Regions from separate parts of the Chryseobacterium sp. SORGH_AS_0447 genome, predicted to be linked through region 3. Evidence: riboswitches for the same ligand, from Rfam matches in the RefSeq annotation. Region 3 holds a riboswitch; each other region holds the start of a gene.

Region 1 (6,137 bases), 740 kb from region 3:
TTAACAGATAAACCCCGTAATCCTCCACTTCGCCGTAACTGAAAGTTCCGCAGGCGGAAGAAGTTGTAACGGTTTCACTGATCATCACTCTCATGCTCACCCCGCAGGTTGTTCCTGTCTGGAAAGCTGTCGGCGGAACATTAAATGTTGCGGTGGCCGTTGATAAAGCGGAAGAACCGGAAGAAAGCATCATTTCCGATGACTGGAAAATTCCATCGCCGTTAAAATCGATCCAGGCCCTTACATATACGGGATTGGGAGATCCTACCCATGTCTTGGAAACGGAAATCTGGTTTCCCGTACTGCCGATCATCAGTTGCACTTTCCGGGTAGGATCAGGCCGGTAATCCGTATAATTGGATGTTCCGGAATTACTGACCATCGGAGAAATACCGCTTCCCGTAGGTGTAACCGTCACGTTAGACATATAAGCTACATTGGCATTTAAGGAAGATGCGGCGCAATAATTCATGTATAAAGTGGTAAAAACTACGGATTCGGACCACGCACTTGTCGTGGGAGAACCGGAGCATACTTTCGCTACCTGCACTTCGTAGGTGGTACACGGAGATAACGCGGTTAAGGTAAAAGCACTAATGGAAACCGATGTAAAGGTCATCCAAGCTGTAGCCGGATACTGCCTGAATCTTACCATATACGAAGAAACAGTAGGATCATTCGTCCAGCTTACCGTTCCCGAGGTCATGGTAATATTAGAAACCTGTACATTGGAGGGAGCAGTATCGCAGAGATAGCAGTATCCGGGCTCTCCCGCCGTTAGATTTTTGCTGTAAAACAATGAAATTCCTGAAAGGAAAAGAAAGAAAAAAAGTAGTTTTTTTGTCATATTTAATGGTTTAGATTGTTTTCAAAAGTTATTATTGCCTAAAGATAATCAATAAATCACAAGTTTTAGTTTTATTATATTTGAATATGATAAAAGACCTCAAAATCCTTTGGATATTTTATATCAAACTGCTGATCCCGACGGTATTATTTTCATTGCTGTTAGCCTTTCAGACGGGTTTAAATATCGGTAATTTCGGGTTCTGTTTTCTTGTGATCTTCCCTTCCTTTCATTTTTTAATTTATGAACTGAGATTAAAGCATGAATATGTGTTTTTTGCCAATTTCGGTTTTTCAAAATTATTTCTTTGGATCACCACGGTTTCAATTGGTTTCGTTATCAATCTGATCTCTAAATTTTTATGAGTATATTACATATCGACAGCGTTACAAAATCCTTTGGCTCAAAGAAAATTTTACAGGATGTTTACCTGACTTGTGAAACAGGAAAAGTTGTGGCTTTACTGGGAAGTATCGGTTCAGGGAAATCAACCTTACTTCAGATTATTTTCGGAACCATGAAAGGGGATTCGCAGTTCATTAAGTTTAATAATAAAGTTTTAACGAAGCAATCCGATAGAAAAAACAGGATTGCCTATCTGCCGCAACAGCCGATGTTTCCGAAAAACAGTAAAGTTAAAAATCTGATCCCGTTATTCTGTAATCGGGAAAATACCCTTAAACTTTTTAATAATAATCTTATCAAGCCATTCCTGAACAGGACCGTCAGAATCTTTCCGGCGGCGAAAGAAAGCTGGTGGAAGTACTGACGATCATTCATTCCGAAGCTGAATTTATTCTGCTGGAACAACCTTACAGCGGCCTGTCTCCCATTCTTACTGAAAAAGTGATGAAAACCATAAAAGAAATATCAAAGGACAAAGGATTTATTATTTCGAATTTTATGACGGAATATGCGCTGGAACTTTCCGATGAAATTTACTTTCTGCATGAAGGAATTTTAAAACAAATAAAAGATTTAAACGAATTACAACAGCATTATTATCTGCCGAAAAGCATTTAATTTATATATTTGAACTGTTAAAAAAATTTCATGATGATTTCCGTACATAAAGCATTCTACCTCTCCGTTTTCAGTCTGTTTTCCATCGCTTTTGCCAAAGGCCAGAACAAAGTTCCTTTTGGCGTAGTAAAAGCTGAAGAAGGGTATGCCATGGTACGGGTTCATAAAGATGATTACCGCAAGATCATCGACAAGATCCGCATGAAAACAGGGGATGTCTTTATCTATGAAAAGCCGGCACCGGGAGAAACCGAATGGATATGGATCAAATATCCTGAAAGAGAAGACACCGAAAAACCTTTTGTGCGGTACGACAGCATTACCAAAGAAGGGATGGTGAATAAAAACCGGGTGGTTTTCGTAGACAAGCTGCCGCAGTTTACCCCTTCCAAATCCAAAAACGGAAAATCCCTGATCTTCACCGATGATTCCAATCCAAAAATCCCGGGAAATCAGAGAACCAAAGTGATCATTGATGTCTATCCGTCTTACGCCAAGATCAAAAAGCAGGAAAAAGATGCTGAGGGAAACATCATCAAAGTGGATAAAGTAAAAGCCTGGGGGGTAGGAAAAGAGCTTCCTGAAGATTTAACCGAAATTAAATCCGTTCGCGTGCAACAGCCGGGACGGGGCTCCGTTTTTGTAAGGGATGCCATCAAAAACATGTTCCAGCCGACCATGGATTTCAATAATGTCGGGGTGACAGCCATCGACAATGACCATATTTTCCTTTATATGATCAACGGTTCAGGCCAAAACAGATACACAACGATCTGGACCATCAAACAGGGAAAGGTCGAAAGCCAGATCATTTTCAAAAACCCCGAATAATTCATCAATAATCACTACTTTTGCCAACGGAAAGCCCTGGAATTTGCTTCACAGCTATATTTTGAGCTTTTCAGAAACCGGTTCTGCTTAGCTGCAGATTAAAAGGGAACCGTGTGCAAATCACGGACTGTCGCGCAACTGTAAGTAACTGAAGTCTTTATTAAGAGTCCACTGTTCTGTCTCAGACGGGATGGGAAGGAAATAAAGATGTTACAAGTCAGGAGACCTGCCTTTTTCTTTACAATAAAAACTTTCGCGATCTGAAGTTTATTGATCTAACGGATGTCCGGAGATTCCCGTCTCTGCTGTTTTCTGTTGTGTCGATTTATTTCATTTCGCTTTAATTAATAATGAAATATGACGATAGAAGAAAGAATTGAAAAGTCCGAAACCCGAATTTTTAAAGCTGTTTTCCCCAACACGACCAACCATTACGATACGCTTTTCGGAGGCACGGCCATGCAGCTGATGGACGAGGTGGCTTTTATTGCAGCCACACGGTTTGCCAGAAAACGCGTAGTAACGGTAAGCAGCGATAAGATCGATTTCAACAGGTCAATTCCCGCAGGAACGATCGTTGAACTGATCGGAAAAGTGGTTCACGTAGGAAAAACAAGCCTGAAGGTAAATGTGGAAATCTATACGGAGCAAATGTACTCTTACGAAAGAGAGCGGGCTATTGTAGGTGATTTTACCTTCGTGGCGATTGATGAATTTAAGAAGCCCATCCAAATCCTTTAAATAAAGTTCCGGCAACCTTTCGCCGGAACCCATACTTCTCATGTTTTTTAAGGCGTTTCGGCGGGCTTTGCCCGCCGAAACTTTTTATTTTAAGATGAATTTCTAATAATATCCATTAATTATTTAACCAGAAAAGAAGCCTAATGACTTGAAATTTTTCTAATAAACAATAACTATTTGGTACTCGGAATAATTTATAAAAAAAAACTTCCAGCCTCCAGCTTCCCTCACCAACCTCAAGCGGAATCAATTTTATATTATTTCATCACCTTTTCCGTTTCCAGATTTTTGATCAGCAGCAATTGGAAGGCTTCTCCCAGCTCATCTGATGCTCTGCTGATGGCATTTTCAAGCATATTCCGGATCTGTTTTTCGGTAACGCCGGCTTCGGTCCAGCTTTTTCCGGAAGTATGGGAATTCAGGATAAACGGCATAATCCTGTCGATGGCACACGCAAAAATGGCATCCGGTGTCTGCTCTTCTTCAAATTCAAGCCACAGGTTGAAAAATTCGGATCGTAAAGGCTCGTCCAGAATACCGAAAATCTTCTGAGCTGAAATTTTTTCCCGTTCAAATTTCCCGACCATTGCCGCTTCATCAAATATAAAAGTATCCCCGGCTTCAATTTCCACCAGGTCATGAATAGACAACATGCGGATCACCCTCAACAAATCGATATCCGCCCTGTTTTTTGCGTATGGAAAAAGGATCTGGGCCAGAATAATAATCTGCCAGGAATGTTCTGCCGTGTTCTCCCTTCTCGAATCATCCGCGTTATAGTTTCTTCGCTGCACATTTTTCAGGGTGTCCACCGCCAGGATAAAATCGATTTCTTTCTGAATCTTCATCGTTGGATTTATATTTTATTTAGTGGAATGTTCTTTTATAATGCATCAGTGTCTGCATCACAGATCCATTTTCAGTTACAAAAATAAGGCTTTTAACAGTAATCCTGCTGTAAAGATGATCAGACAAAATGTAATCGATTTAAAATTTTTTTACTTCAGATATATCGGATAGCTTAAATTTCAGGTCTTCTCAAAATATCTTGTGAACAACCAACGTCTACGTAAATTTTAATCTCATGGCAATGCATAACATATCATACGTTTTATGTATTTATTATCAGAGATTAGTCGTATTTTTAGAATAAATTTTTCAGCATGGCTCCGAAATTCAATTACCCTACCGAAATCAAAGGAAAAAGAAAGCTCTACTCTCTGTTTAATGGAGTGAAAAATCCTTTGGGGGTAATCAGCGGGAATCATGTGCTAGCAGGAGACAGCTATTTTCTACGGGCAAGCTTGACGAATAAAAAGCTTATTTTCTCGCAGGATAAAGAATTTGTAGAGTATATTTTAAAGCAAAACCACAAAAACTATTTCAAATCTGAAATACAATCTGTTACTTTAGGTAAATATATTGGTAACGGCCTGCTTACCAACAACGGAAAAGATTGGCTGCAGCAGCGGCGACTGATCCAGCCCGGCTTCAGCAAGATTAAAATTACAAACCTGGTTTCTATTATGGATGAGGAGATCGAAAAAGCATTTCAGCCATTTGATCAGGAACCGGAAGTAGATCTGTACGACTTTTTTCATACGCTGGCTTTTAATATTGTGGCCAAAACCCTGTTCAGTTCGGATATTGAAGAAACTGAAATAAAGGAGTTGGGAAAAATCATTACCGAAGTTCAGGAAGTTTTTGCAAAGGAAGTAAGGATTCCGCTTTACACCCAGATTTTAAGTTTGTTCGGCATTATCGGCAAGACCATTAAAAAAAGCGAAAAAGCAAAAGCCATTATTCAGCGTGTTCTGGACAAGCGGCGGAATTCAGGGGAGGAAAAAAATGACCTGCTGGATATGCTGATTCAATCCAGATACGAAGATACAGGACTCCCAATGTCCGATAAGCAGCTGGTGGATGAAATGCTGATCCTTTTTATTGCCGGGCACGAAACGACGGCCAATGCGCTAAGTTTTATCTTTTTCGAAATCAGCCAACATCCCTATGAAGCGGAAAAATTACGGCAGGAGATTGAAAACGAAGGTGAAAATGCTTTCAGCACTGAGAGCTTGATGAAAAAGTCTTTTACAATGAATGTCATTAAAGAATCCATGAGGCTGCATCCCCCTGCCTGGGCTATTGACCGTCAGGCATTGGAAGACGACCGATTCAAAGACTATTCATGGGAGAAAGGCACGTTAATTATCCTTTACATTGCCGGCCTGCATCAGAATCCAAAATATTGGGACCATCCCACTTCGTTTATTCCTGAACGTTTTGACGATGAAAATGCAAAGAATTTTGCCTACTATCCTTTCGGAGCAGGTCCACGTCTTTGCATCGGCGAACATTTTGCGATGATGGAAATGGCACTCATCGTCCGTAAATTCTACAAAAAATACAATTTTCAATCATATCAGAAAGTGTTGGAGAAAAAGGCATTGGTCACTTTACGAACCACAAGCCTCCCAGGTAAAATTACTAAAATTTAGCCTGAATTTTCTGGTCTTCCCAATTTCTTAATTTTATCATTAAAAATAATTTAATTGATTATCAGTCACTTAAACAATTAATTAATATTTTTTCACTACTTTGTATTGCATAATACCATTCTAATTACATATCTTTGTAATGTAAAATCGAAACAGGTTCTGCTAGCTAGGTTCCGGGTTTCGAAAATTATATAACT
Region 2 (6,137 bases), 840 kb from region 3:
AGACGCCAGAACCGACCAGACCATTTCTTCAAAAGCCATTACCGTACGGGACGGTTCGTTAGCTTCCGGCAGTTCCGCCAACGGGATCGGATCTCTAACGGTAACCACCCAGCTGAAATTCACGGGATCAAACGGTACCTTCAATGTAAAAGTAAACGGAAATACCGTAGGAACAGTGCCTTACAATTCCAATACAACGACCACTACCATCAATAACATCAACATTTCCGGAAATGTGGCGATTACCCTGGAAAATAATTCAACCAGCGACCGGGTAGCGATTGATAACCTGAGCTGGACCTGCTATTCGGGAACTTCAAGACAGACTCAAAACCTTTATCCGGCAGCGACGGACTTGAATCAGAATTCATTACAGATTTCAAACAATCCGGTTTCAGGCAATGAAATTTTTGTAAAAGGAAAAACAGAATCTATTCGGAAAGCGGAAATTTATAATCTTCAGGGCAAATTAATCCAGACGATTGACCAGCCTTTTAAAAATACCAGGAATTCGATCAGGATTAAAAATCCTGGGCAGGGTATTTATCTTTTGAAGCTGGACGATGTAACGTTGAAATTTATTGTGAAGTAAAAGATGGGTGATGGAAGCTGGATGATGGAGGTTTAAAAGCTTGCCGTTAAATCTTTCACATTTTAAAATATCTCTAAAAACAAAGCCTTCTCCGATTTGGGGAAGGCTTTGTTTTATTTCTGAAAGGAAAATTTATTGACCCATCAGGTCTCTTAATCTTTCCTGCATCAGTTGCGGGTCTTTCATTGCTTCCCAACCTACCGTTGAAATCAATACAACTACATAGATAGCGTATAAAATACTTAACACAATCCCGATGATTGCCATAATCTTTCCTGCATTCAGCTGACTGTAATTGGAATATAAAGCAGGATTTTTCCTGTACAGTTCTCCGTCCTTTTTAGCCAGGACAAGGGCAATGATCCCTGCAACCAACCCCGGGAGCCCATAACAGCAGCAGCCGATAATCGATACAATTCCTAAAATTAAGACCGCTGTTGCGTTAGGTAACTTTTGTTGATCCATAGTTATCATTTTAATGGTTTAATTTAATGTATATGTACAAATAGATGTTTATAAAAATAAGAAATAACCATTACAATGGCATTAAAAATGGCTAAAAAAACCATCACATTGCTGTAATTCCGTTTTTTATCCATAAAATTGAGAACCACCGTGGCAAAAAAGAGCAATAAGGTATATACCGCGGGAAACATATAAAATGCTTCTGTAAATCTGCCTTCAAAGACCATGACTATCGCCCGTTGGGTACCACATCCGAAACATTCGAATCCGAAAAATTTCTTGATCGGGCACGGCAGCATAAAGTCTTCTATTCTCATTTAAATGGTTTTCTTTTCCAAATATATAAAATTAAGTAGAGATTTTAGCCCTTAAATATTGATGCGGGAAGAAGCATTCTTCATTCATTTCAAAAGATCCCTGAACGGCCTTGTAGGGATTCCTTAAAATTTCTCTCGCAATAAAAATAAGATCGGCTTCTCCTTTCTGAAGGATTTCTTCCGCCTGTTCCGTGGTTGTAATCAGACCGACGGCTCCGGTTTCGGCCTCTGCCTCCGTGCGGACTTTTGAAGCGAAAGGAACCTGGTAACCTGCACGTACTTCAATTTTAGCACCGTGGATATTTCCGCCGCTGGAAACGTCCACCAAATCTACTTTATGCTGTTTCAGGATTTTCGATAATTGAACACTGTCATCTACATCCCAGCCATTTTCCGCATATTCTGTTCCGGAAATCCTTACAAATAAAGCTATATTTTCATCCAGCTCTTCGTTAACGGCGTCTACCACTTCCAACAGGAACCTGATCCGGTTTTCAAAGCTTCCGCCGTATTCATCCGTCCGGATATTGGACAGCGGCGACAAAAACTGGTGGAGCAGATAGCCGTGAGCCGCATGAATTTCAATGACATCGAAACCTGCCGCTGCCGCCCTTCTTGCTGCCAGCTTAAAATTCTGTACCTGCTCCTTTACTTCTTCTACCGTTAATGCATGCGGAATTCTCTCTTTCGGATGATAAGGAATGGAACTCGGTGCTACGGTCTCCCAACCCTCCTCTACCGGAATCTGTACATTGTTCCAGGTGGAGCCTTTCCTCCCGGAATGCGCCAGTTGAATCCCGATCTTGCTTTCTGAGTGCTGATGAACAAATTCTACGATTTTCTGAAGTTTTTCAGCCTGCTCATTGGTCCAGATTCCCATGCAGTGATTGGTGATCCGTCCGCGGGGTTCCACTCCGGTAGCTTCAACAATAATTAAACCCGTTCCGCCCTGCGCCCGGCTGCCGTAATGCACAAAATGGAAGTCATTCGCCAGTCCGTTTTCACAGGAATACATACACATGGGTGACATTACCCAACGGTTTTTCAACTCAACATTTCTGAATTTAATTGGAGTATATAACATTTTAGTTTGGTTTTAAAAAATTGAAAGTTGCAAAGAACAGGCCTATATTGCCCACCTCACGAAAAAGAAATAATTTTATCCCCCTTTTTTAATCCACAATATATGAAAAAAGAAACTCAGATCAGTTACGAATATTTTAAGAATAGCAGTGAGCTGAACGATATTGAGAAAAAATTGTTCGAAAGAGCTAAAGAAGCACGCGAAAATGCCTATGCTCCCTACTCCAATTTCCTGGTGGGCTGTTCGGTGTTGTTGGAAAACGGTGAAATGTACTCGGGAAACAATCAGGAGAATGCGGCTTATCCTTCCGGGCTTTGCGCGGAGCGAACGGCTTTGTTCTGGATCGCAGCCAACTTTCCGGATGTAAAGATCAAAAAGATTTTTGTGGTGGGCGGCCCGAAGGAATTTCACGAGAAAAACCCGCCGATTCCGCCGTGCGGCGCATGCAGGCAAAGCCTGATGGAATACGAAACCAAGCAGCAGGAGAATATCGAACTCTATTTTTCGAGCATGAATGAAGAAGTGGTGAAAGTGCATGCCATTAAGGATCTGCTGCCGTTTTATTTTGATGCTACTTTCCTGTAGCTTTTTATTTCGTTAATTTTTCTGCTTACTTTTTAAACCGCCCCGTCTAAATTTTCTCTGAAAATTTATCCACCCCTCCGGCCGGAGGGGAATAGACAGCGCATATTTTTTAGGGTTTATTTTTTATCAATAAAAAGTAAATTGTTGTAAGATAGCTGAGGATCGTGAATTCATCCTGTCGAGTATTTTGCTTTCAAATTACTTTGTCTAAATTTTTCTTTAAAACCTTCTACTCCTGTAATAGAAAATGGATTGCGCATGGTTTTCTGATCTCCATGATTCTCTTTTTTATAATTGAACGCGTCTGGTTCTGAGGGTGGCAGAGGCTCTCGAAGCCATCCTATCCCGGGTTTTTAGCCCCGATAGAAACGGCATCCTTTTTTGTTGCAGGCGGAGCAGCGCGGAGACTGTAACAAAAAAGATACAGTGGATAGCGGGAAACAGCTCCTGATATTTTAAAGGGTTGTGGGTGTAAGCGTTGGAGGGTTTTGGGGTTTTTGGGAGTTTGAGGGTTTTGGGGGTTTGAGGGTTTTGGGGGTTTGAGGGTGTGGTGGGAAATAGGCAGGGAATTTAGCAAACGTTTTTTATGGAGGGCAGTTTCTTTTATTTGCGGATGTTTACATTGTGCTGATACCACAGTTTGAAGCTATTGGGTCCGGGGATTTGCTTTTCCGGTGAATAAGTTTATCTTTGCAAAAATTTTGGTTTCCAATCATTTGGAATGAAAAGGGAATCGGGTGAAAATCCCGAACTGTCCCCGCAACTGTAGATCGCGCAAAAGATTTCTACGACAAACCACTGTGCAAACGGGAAGGTGTAGAAAGCGAAAGTCAGGAGACCTGCCAGAATCTAATTTTAAAATAATTGCTTTCGGAGGAAGGGCAAAAAAATAATGGATATAAAAAAATCGCTCGTACTGCTTTTTTCGTCTTACGGTTGTTTTCTTTTTGCACAGGAGACAGCTATCGATACCGTGTATGTTTTCGATAACCAGATGAGCAAGGTGAAGCTTTTCCATAAAGTGAACACCATCCGTCCGGAAGACGCCGAGAAAAACTCAACCAACCTTTCCGAAATATTGCGTTTCCAGTCCCAGGTTTATATTAAAGAAAACGGACGGGGTGCGGTTTCGTCACCTTCGTTTCGCGGGACCAGTGCCGGACAAACGGCTTTTGTATGGAACGGCATTAATATTAATTCGCAGTTTTTAGGTCAGGGAGACGTAAACAATATTCCGTCGATGGGATTCGACCAGCTTGAGGTAAAAGCCGGAAGTGTAGGCGTTATTTACGGAAGCGGCGCGGTCGGTGGAACGGTACACCTCAACAACAGCCTTGATTTTAACAAAGGGCTGCATGCTTCCCTTTTTTCCGAAGCAGCGTCGTTCGATACGTATAATAATTTTGCAAAAGCTTCGTATTCCAACAATAAATTCAGCTTTAAACTGTCGGGGAATTACTCGGTGAGTGAAAATGATTATGAAGTGGAAGAATCGAGGAATTATATCAACCGAAACGGGGAATACTCGAATACGAATTTTAATTTTGCAGCGGCTTATAAAATAGCACCGCATCATCAGGTTTCATGGATTTCTGAATTTTTCAACGGAAACCAGCATTTTCCCGTATTTTTCGACAGCCAGACCAAAACCAAATATGAAACCCAGAATGTGAGAAGCCTCCTTATCTGGGACTGGAATACTTCTAAGCTGAACAACGTATTCCGTGCGGCCTATACGGAAGAAAATTTCCAGTATTTCGATAATATCGACCGCCCAAAAAGCAGCGGCGGAGCGGGTAAAAATTATATCCTGAAGAATGATTTCAATTATTTCCTCGATCCGAAATGGAACATCAATATCATCGGGGAATTTCAGGTAAATAAAGGAGAAGGCTACATGAGCGGCATTAAAAATGTCAGTCGGAATGTGGGTTCCTTAGCCGGATTACTACGGTATTTTGCAACAAAAGATTTACGCTTCGAAGCAGGGATCAAAAAAGATTTTGTTGAAGATTACAGCACTCCGGTTCTGCTTTCTTTTTCGGGAAACTGGAACATGACGAGATGGTACAATCTTAACCTGAATGCTGCTAAAAATTTCAGGTATCCGTCCTTTAATGACCTGTACTGGCAACCCGGCGGAAATCTTGATCTGAAACCCGAAACTGCCTATCAGTTTGATCTGAAAAACCAGTTTACCATTGCCGGTGTAAAGCTTATGCTGACCCCCTATTACATCAGGATCACCAACATGATTACCTGGCTTCCGGGAAGTATGGGATATTATTCGCCGGTAAACACCTATAAAGTTCAGTCTTACGGGCTTGAATCCCAAATCGAATACGAAAGAAAATTCGGGAAACATGTATTAAGGTCCAACCTGGGTTATTCGTATACAAAATCCACCAATCTGGAAACGGATAAGCAGATGATGTATGTTCCGCTTCACAAGTTTTTCGGGAATATCGATTACCGCTATTCTTTTATGAAAGTTTATGTACAGGGAATGTACAACGGGCTTACGTATGCCGACAGCGAAGAAAAAAGAAGTGCTGCCATCGAACCGTATTTCGTAATGAATGCCGGAATTTCAGGAACTTTCCTTAAGCATTACACGATCGGCGGTAAGGTGAACAATATATTTAACGAAATCTATCAGACCACCGCTTTTTATCCGCTGCCTAAAAGGAATTACAGCGTCTATTTGAATATTAATTTTTAAATAAAAATAAATGAAAATCAGAAAAATTTTATCTCTTGCATTTGCTTCGGCCCTGTTGTTCAACATTGCCTGTAGCGATGACGAATTTGTGATGGAAACACAAAAAACAGATTATACCAACGGTATTATCATTGCCAATGAAGGAGGGTTCACCACACCAACTTCTGATGTTTCTTATGTAAGCAACGACCTTGCCGTTTTACAGAACGGAATCTACGCCGCAAACAACAACAAAGAAATTTTAGGTAACGTTCTGCAGACGATCGGTTTCAAAGGGGACAATGCTTATCTTGTGATGAATACGCCCAATAAGATTGAGATCGTTAACAGATCCACTTTTAAAAAGCAGACGACCGTTACTTCAAATCTTGA
Region 3 (6,137 bases):
TGATAAATAGATTTATTTTTAATATTTTTTATCAGACAATAGAGACAATATGTTGCATAAGATTTACCAATTGCATTATCTCCATAAATCAAATTTAAATCTTTTGAAAGATCAAATTTTATGTTTTTTATAGGGCCAAAATTTTTTATTTCAATAATCATGATTTTAGCAAATTTGAATTAATTACGAATATAATCTAAATTTTCTAACAAAACAATTTAGCTTAAAAACAAAAACAGGAGCCCCGAAAGGCTCCCGAAAAAATAAATATCAACAAGTAAAGCGTTTACACAGCGAATACCTCGCTCATTTCTTTTGAGGCGGCAACCATCGCAATCAGCGCTTTCTCGGTTTCTTCCCAATGCCGGGTTTTCAAACCGCAGTCAGGGTTTACCCAAAGCTGTTTTGCCGGGATCACAGCCTGAGCTTTTTTCAGCAGCTCCACCATTTCTTCTTTGGACGGAACCCTTGGTGAGTGAATATCATACACACCCGGACCAATCTCATTCGGATATTTGAAATCGGCAAAAGCGTTCAGGAGCTCCATCTGGCTTCGTGAACATTCAATCGTAATGACATCCGCGTCCATATCGGCGATATTTTGAATGATGTCATTAAATTCAGAATAACACATGTGGGTGTGGATCTGCGTGGCATCTTCCACACCGCTGGCCGAGATACGGAAAGCCTCAACGGCCCATTTCAGATAGTTCTGCCATTCGGAAGTTCGTAACGGCAGGCCTTCACGGATTGCAGGCTCATCGATCTGGATAATGCGGATGCCTGCTTTTTCAAGATCAGTGACTTCATCACGGATCGCCAAAGCAATCTGCTTGCAGGTTAGAGAACGGGGCTGATCATCACGGACAAAAGACCACTGAAGAATGGTAACCGGTCCGGTCAGCATTCCTTTCACCCATTTTGAAGTTAAAGACTGGGCATATTCCGACCAGTAGACCGTCATCGGAGCCGGGCGGTGAACATCTCCGTAAATCACCGGCGGTTTTACACAGCGGCTTCCGTAGCTCTGTACCCAGCCGTTTTGGGTAAACGCAAACCCGGCCAGCTGCTCGCCGAAATATTCCACCATATCGTTTCGTTCGAATTCTCCGTGAACCAGCACATCGATTCCGATCTCCTCCTGCCAGCGGATGGTTCTTTCGGTTTCTTCTTTAAGTAAAGCATCATATTGTGCGGCACTCAGTTCTCCCTTTTTGAATTTTGAACGCCAGGCTCTTACCTCTTTAGTCTGAGGAAAGGAGCCGATTGTAGTTGTAGGAAATAACGGAAGCTGAAGAATATCCTGCTGAGATTTTTTTCTTGCCTGAAACGAAGAAGATCTTTTCGCATCTTCTTCAGTCGTTACATCAACACGGTCTTTTACTTCTGGATGATGGATTAAGGCTGAGGTGTTGCGGTTTTCTATGGCCTTTTTATTTTCGGCTAACTGCTGCAGCGTATTGTAATCCGGATTTTCAGAAGCTAATTTTTGTAAGATTACGATTTCCTGGACTTTCTGCTTGGCAAATGCCATCCACTGCTTAATTTCCCCGGACAAAGCCTCTTCGTTTTTTTCTGCATCAAGATCGGCAGGAACGTGGAGTAATGAACAGGAAGAAGCAATGAACACACGCCCGGAACCTATTTTATGTACCGCTTTTGCAATGAATTTTAATGATTTCTCGAAATCATTTTTCCAGATATTCCGGCCGTCAACAATTCCCAGGGAGAGGCTCAGTGTTTCAGGAATCGTCTGTAAAACCTCATCCAGCTGTTCGGGGCAACGCACGAGGTCAATATGTAAAACATCCACCGGCAGGGAAGAGGCCAATGAAAGATTGTTCTGCAAGCCTTCAAAATAAGTAGCGAGAATGAATTTCAGATTGGGAAACTGTTTACGGATTTCAGCATAGATCAATCGGTAGGTCTCTTTTGCTTTATCACTAAGATCCAATGCTAAAAACGGTTCGTCAAACTGAATGTATTCCGCACCGTGGTTTTCCAGTCCTTTTAAAATTTCAAAATAAACCGGAAGCAGCTTATTTGCCAGATCCAGCCTATCAAAACCTTCTTCTTTTTCTTTACCGAGCAACAGATACGTTACCAAACCGATGATCACCGGCTTTGCCTGGATTCCTGCCTCTTTCGCACTGATGAATTCTTTAATAATCTTATCTGAAAACAGGCTGAACTCCTGGTCCTTCCGGAACTCAGGAACGATGTAATGGTAATTGGTATCGAACCATTTGGTCATTTCCATAGCGGTAATGTCCAGACCCTCTTTCTGGAATCCTCTGGCCATGGCGAAATAAAGGTCCAACTCATGTTTTTGGGAAGCGATTTCCTGATAACGCTGGGGAATGGCGCCTACCGTCAGCGTCATGTCCAATACCTGGTCATAATACGAAAAGTCGTTGCACGGAATCAGGTCGATGCCTGCCTCGTGCTGCAGCTTCCAGTTGTTTTCTTTGATGGTCCTGCCGGTCTCCAAAAGAGTGTTTACATCGGTTTTGCCTGTCCAATACTGCTCGCAGGCTTTTTTGAGTTCTCTGTTGCTACCAATACGCGGATAGCCAAGAATGTGCGTTTGCATGTTCTTAAAACTTTTAAATGAAACAATAATTTTAAAAGTTCTTCAGATGCTTCGCAATGCGCGCGGGGAAGGAATTTTAAGGAATAGAAAGGATACACTAATGACGTATTTTTCCCATAGGATATGGATTTGGTTTGAAAATCTTATTTTTTGACTCAAGTCGTTAAGTAAAATGCCGTAATTCCTGCCCATTCAAAGACAGAAAAGATAATAACGGGTATCCATCGCTTTACAGCAACAAATCCGCAGTTCACTGCAACTTAAAAATAAAAGTCCTGAATAAAATACATTCAGGTGGAAATTTAAACCAAAATACGTTCAAAATGCATCATCTGTATGACCCAAAAGCTCCAGACCGCGAGAGCATTGTCAATTCGGAACAGGCAGGTCTCCTGACTTATAACAGTTTCTGTCATCCTTCCCGTTTGCACAGTGGATATACTCGGACAAAAACCTTTGGGGTATTACTTACAGTTGCGCGACAGCTCGTGATTCTCACACGATTCCCTATTAATCTACTTTACGTAAAACCTTTTCCGTTTGATGAAGGATGTTAAAGAACTATTTCCGGACAAATGTAGGAAATATTTTTTATCCCTGTTAACGTTATAAACGTTAACAGGGATTAAGTTAATAGGGAGAGCGCCAATTCCAGCGATTCTTTAATATGCAGGTCTAATGCATTTTCATTTTCCAAAGGATAATAGAATTCTTTCGGGTTCACAAATACATTGTTGTATTTCGTCCGTTCGCTGGCACCGTCCACATCAATAGATAAAAGCCCCGGACTTCTTTTACGCTGTACGGTTTTAAGGCCTTTGGAAGTTACTTTGGATTCCACGCAGCCGACGAGGGCGCCTCTGCCTAATACATCAAAACAGATTACGGTGTAAATTCCATTTGGAACCAGTTGGCCGGGTGGGAGAATGCAGGCATAGAGCACATGAGGTAAATTGGTAATACCACGGGAGATTTCTATGGTCAAATCAATGTCTCTAAATTCTTTATACCTTTTTTGCAGACCTTTCTTTAACCCGCTCAGTGCATCACGAATGGTCATCATTCCCGGATCATTAGTCCGTAACGGATGTCCTTTGACAACCGGATGTCCTTGCCTGAATTCGCATATGGCATTGAAATAATCGGTGATTGGAGAGTTAATCATTGATTAATCATTACTCTGTCCTTTGAAAAATATGCGTAAGCTTCGCATTTTTAATGAACTCTTCAGTGGACGTATTTTGATCTGCTCTTTTGTCGGTCAGTTCAAAATAATACGCCATCATATTCGGAAACTTCGGGTCTTTACACATCACTTTGAATCTTTTAACCGTAGGATCTGAACTTAAAAAAGCCTGCTCTGACGCACTACTCAGCCTGATGTTGTTGACATCGAAAGCATCTTTCCAGTTTTTCTGAAGTTTGGCAAAACGCTTCTGGGTTCTGTCGCTGTCCTCATTTTCAAACTTATCGACCTGAAAATCGGTAAGAAGCTGCGGATAAACCAATCCTTCCTTCAGCAGGAGGGTGGTAATTTTATCAGCAGGATCATACAGAACTGTCTTATTGTCAAATACAATCTGTTTGTCTTTTACGGTGATCTGTCCGGTAAACTTTTTATAGTTTTTCTTTTTGTAATCATTTTTAAAATGTTCGATGACCGCTTTATCTTTAAGACCGGCCTTTGTGGTTTTCTGGGCAGCTGCAGAAACCGATAGAAGTACGGAAAAGCTTAGGGTATACAGGAGTTTCATTGGATAAGATTTATTATTAGAACGGCCGAATCTACAAAATATTTTTAATTCTCAGGTGCTGAAGGAGCATGATTGTTTTGGCATCCCTGATTTCCCCGGAATCAACCATCGTCAGTGCCTCAGCAAAGGCAACTTCCAGCACTTCGATGTTCTCTCCTTCGTCAGCAAGTCCGCCACCTTCGTTGATCCTCATTTCCGCAGAATATTCCGCGATGAAAAAATGAAGGATTTCCGTAACCGAACCCGGCGACATATACGCTTCGAAAATCTTTTCGATATGGGAAATCTTATATCCGGTTTCCTCTTCGGATTCCCGCCTGATGCAGTCTTCCGGATTATCGTTGTCGAGCAGGCCGGCACAGGCTTCGATCATCATGCCTGATGCGTTTCCGTTAATGAACGTGGGTAGCCGGAATTGTCGGGTTAATATAACCGTTTCTTCTTTTTTGTTGTACAATAAGATTACCGCGCCATTTCCCCGATCGTAGGCTTCACGGCTTTGCTGCTCAAAAGTGCCGTCTTTTTTCTGAATAGTAAAGGTTACTTTCTTTAGGGTGTACCAATTATCGGATAGAATCTCCGTTTTTTCAATCGTTACTTTAGTATCGTGCATAAATTGTATTGTCTTGGTTTTTAATTTTTTAAAAGATCTTTTAACGCCTCCTTCAGATCAGGGAATTTAAAATGAAAGCCTGCATGCTGTATTTTTTCCGAACAAGCCCTTGAACCTTCGAGGACTGCTACTGAAAGCTCACCGAAGAGCAGCTTCAAAACAAACGCCGGAACATTAGGCATGAATAATGGTTTTTTCAGGACTTTAGCTGCCTGTACCGTCAGATCTTTATTGGTTGCATGCTCAGGAGCAACGGCATTAAAAGCTCCGTCCAATTCAGAATTTTTCAGCGCAAACTCATACATGGAGCAGATGTCCTGGATATGAATCCACGGCATGTATTGTTTTCCGGTGCCCAGAGGAGATCCGATGCCTGCTTTTATGGTCGGAAGCATCTTCTTTAAAGCTCCTTCCTTTTCAGAAAGAACAACGCCGGTTCTCAGTTTCACAACGCGTTCAGCAACCCGCTGATTTTTGAATTCATCGGCTGCCTGTTCCCAGACAATGGTTACTTTACTCAGGAAGTCATGTCCCGGTCCGTCTTTTTCCGTAAAGATCTTTTCGGTAGTTTCGGTCCCGTAATAATTGATCCCTGAAGCGGAGACAAAGGATTTAAGTTTTTGATTTTTCTTCTGTAGCGTTTTTAAAAGAAGGCCGGCAGAACCAACCCTGCTTGAGATAATTTCTTTTTTTCTTTCTTCCGTCCACCTTTTTTCTGCGACGCCCGCTCCGGCCAGGTGAATGATGTGCGAAACATTTTCAAGAGCAGTTGCATCAATTGTACCGGCATCGACATTCCACTCAAACTCATTTGCATTTTGCTTTTTCCGGGTTAAAAACCGGACGGTATATTCTTTTTCAAGTCTTTGTGATAATTCTTTAGCGATTAAACCGTTGGCTCCGGTGATTAGGACGATTTCTTTCATATAATAATGTTAGGTGGTATTTTGTGATTGGTTTCTTACAATCAGAATAAAGTCGTCATCCAAAAGTTTATAGCCATAATCGTAGATGAATTTATATTCGGAACCATTTTTATAAACTTTCAAATTGGTAAAATAGTTAAAATCAAAACCCAAGCCATCAAGTTTGGTACGGGAAATTTTTGTTTTGCCGTCGGTATTTACTTCGGTCAGGATTCTGTAATTTTTACGGAGTTTGTTGTTCACATTCCGCA

What was found. Region 3 has a riboswitch for cobalamin ahead of metE (5-methyltetrahydropteroyltriglutamate--homocysteine S-methyltransferase). Riboswitches for the same ligand answer to the same signal wherever they lie in the genome.
Region 1: it holds a riboswitch for cobalamin, as region 3 does, so the genes downstream of both, QE422_RS07970 (acyl-CoA thioesterase) here and metE (5-methyltetrahydropteroyltriglutamate--homocysteine S-methyltransferase) in region 3, are expected to answer to the same signal.
Region 2: it holds a riboswitch for cobalamin, as region 3 does, so the genes downstream of both, QE422_RS07485 (TonB-dependent siderophore receptor) here and metE (5-methyltetrahydropteroyltriglutamate--homocysteine S-methyltransferase) in region 3, are expected to answer to the same signal.

Annotation. Positions count from the first base shown of each region.
Region 1 covers NZ_JAUTAR010000001.1:1,688,230-1,694,366, reverse strand. Annotated here, with positions in the region: gene QE422_RS07990 (GEVED domain-containing protein) at 1-847, opposite strand, end outside; gene QE422_RS07985 (ATP-binding cassette domain-containing protein) at 1,209-1,616, shown strand; gene QE422_RS07980 (ABC transporter ATP-binding protein) at 1,604-1,870, shown strand; gene QE422_RS07975 (hypothetical protein) at 1,901-2,701, shown strand; cobalamin riboswitch at 2,763-2,950, shown strand; gene QE422_RS07970 (acyl-CoA thioesterase) at 3,059-3,442, shown strand; gene QE422_RS07965 (HD family hydrolase) at 3,700-4,290, opposite strand; gene QE422_RS07960 (cytochrome P450) at 4,606-5,940, shown strand.
Region 2 covers NZ_JAUTAR010000001.1:1,582,879-1,589,015, reverse strand. Annotated here, with positions in the region: gene QE422_RS07510 (endonuclease) at 1-592, shown strand, start outside; gene QE422_RS07505 (CCC motif membrane protein) at 725-1,057, opposite strand; gene QE422_RS07500 (DUF2752 domain-containing protein) at 1,081-1,374, opposite strand; gene namA (NADPH dehydrogenase NamA) at 1,406-2,458, opposite strand; gene cdd (cytidine deaminase) at 2,561-3,043, shown strand; cobalamin riboswitch at 3,729-3,905, shown strand; gene QE422_RS07485 (TonB-dependent siderophore receptor) at 3,936-5,765, shown strand; gene QE422_RS07480 (hypothetical protein) at 5,776-6,137, shown strand, end outside.
Region 3 covers NZ_JAUTAR010000001.1:2,425,228-2,431,364, forward strand. Annotated here, with positions in the region: gene QE422_RS11175 (AAA family ATPase) at 1-161, opposite strand, end outside; gene metE (5-methyltetrahydropteroyltriglutamate--homocysteine S-methyltransferase) at 287-2,593, opposite strand; cobalamin riboswitch at 2,958-3,143, opposite strand; gene QE422_RS11185 (hypothetical protein) at 3,219-3,758, opposite strand; gene QE422_RS11190 (hypothetical protein) at 3,769-4,347, opposite strand; gene nudK (GDP-mannose pyrophosphatase NudK) at 4,379-4,960, opposite strand; gene QE422_RS11200 (TIGR01777 family oxidoreductase) at 4,981-5,886, opposite strand; gene QE422_RS11205 (hypothetical protein) at 5,896-6,137, opposite strand, start outside.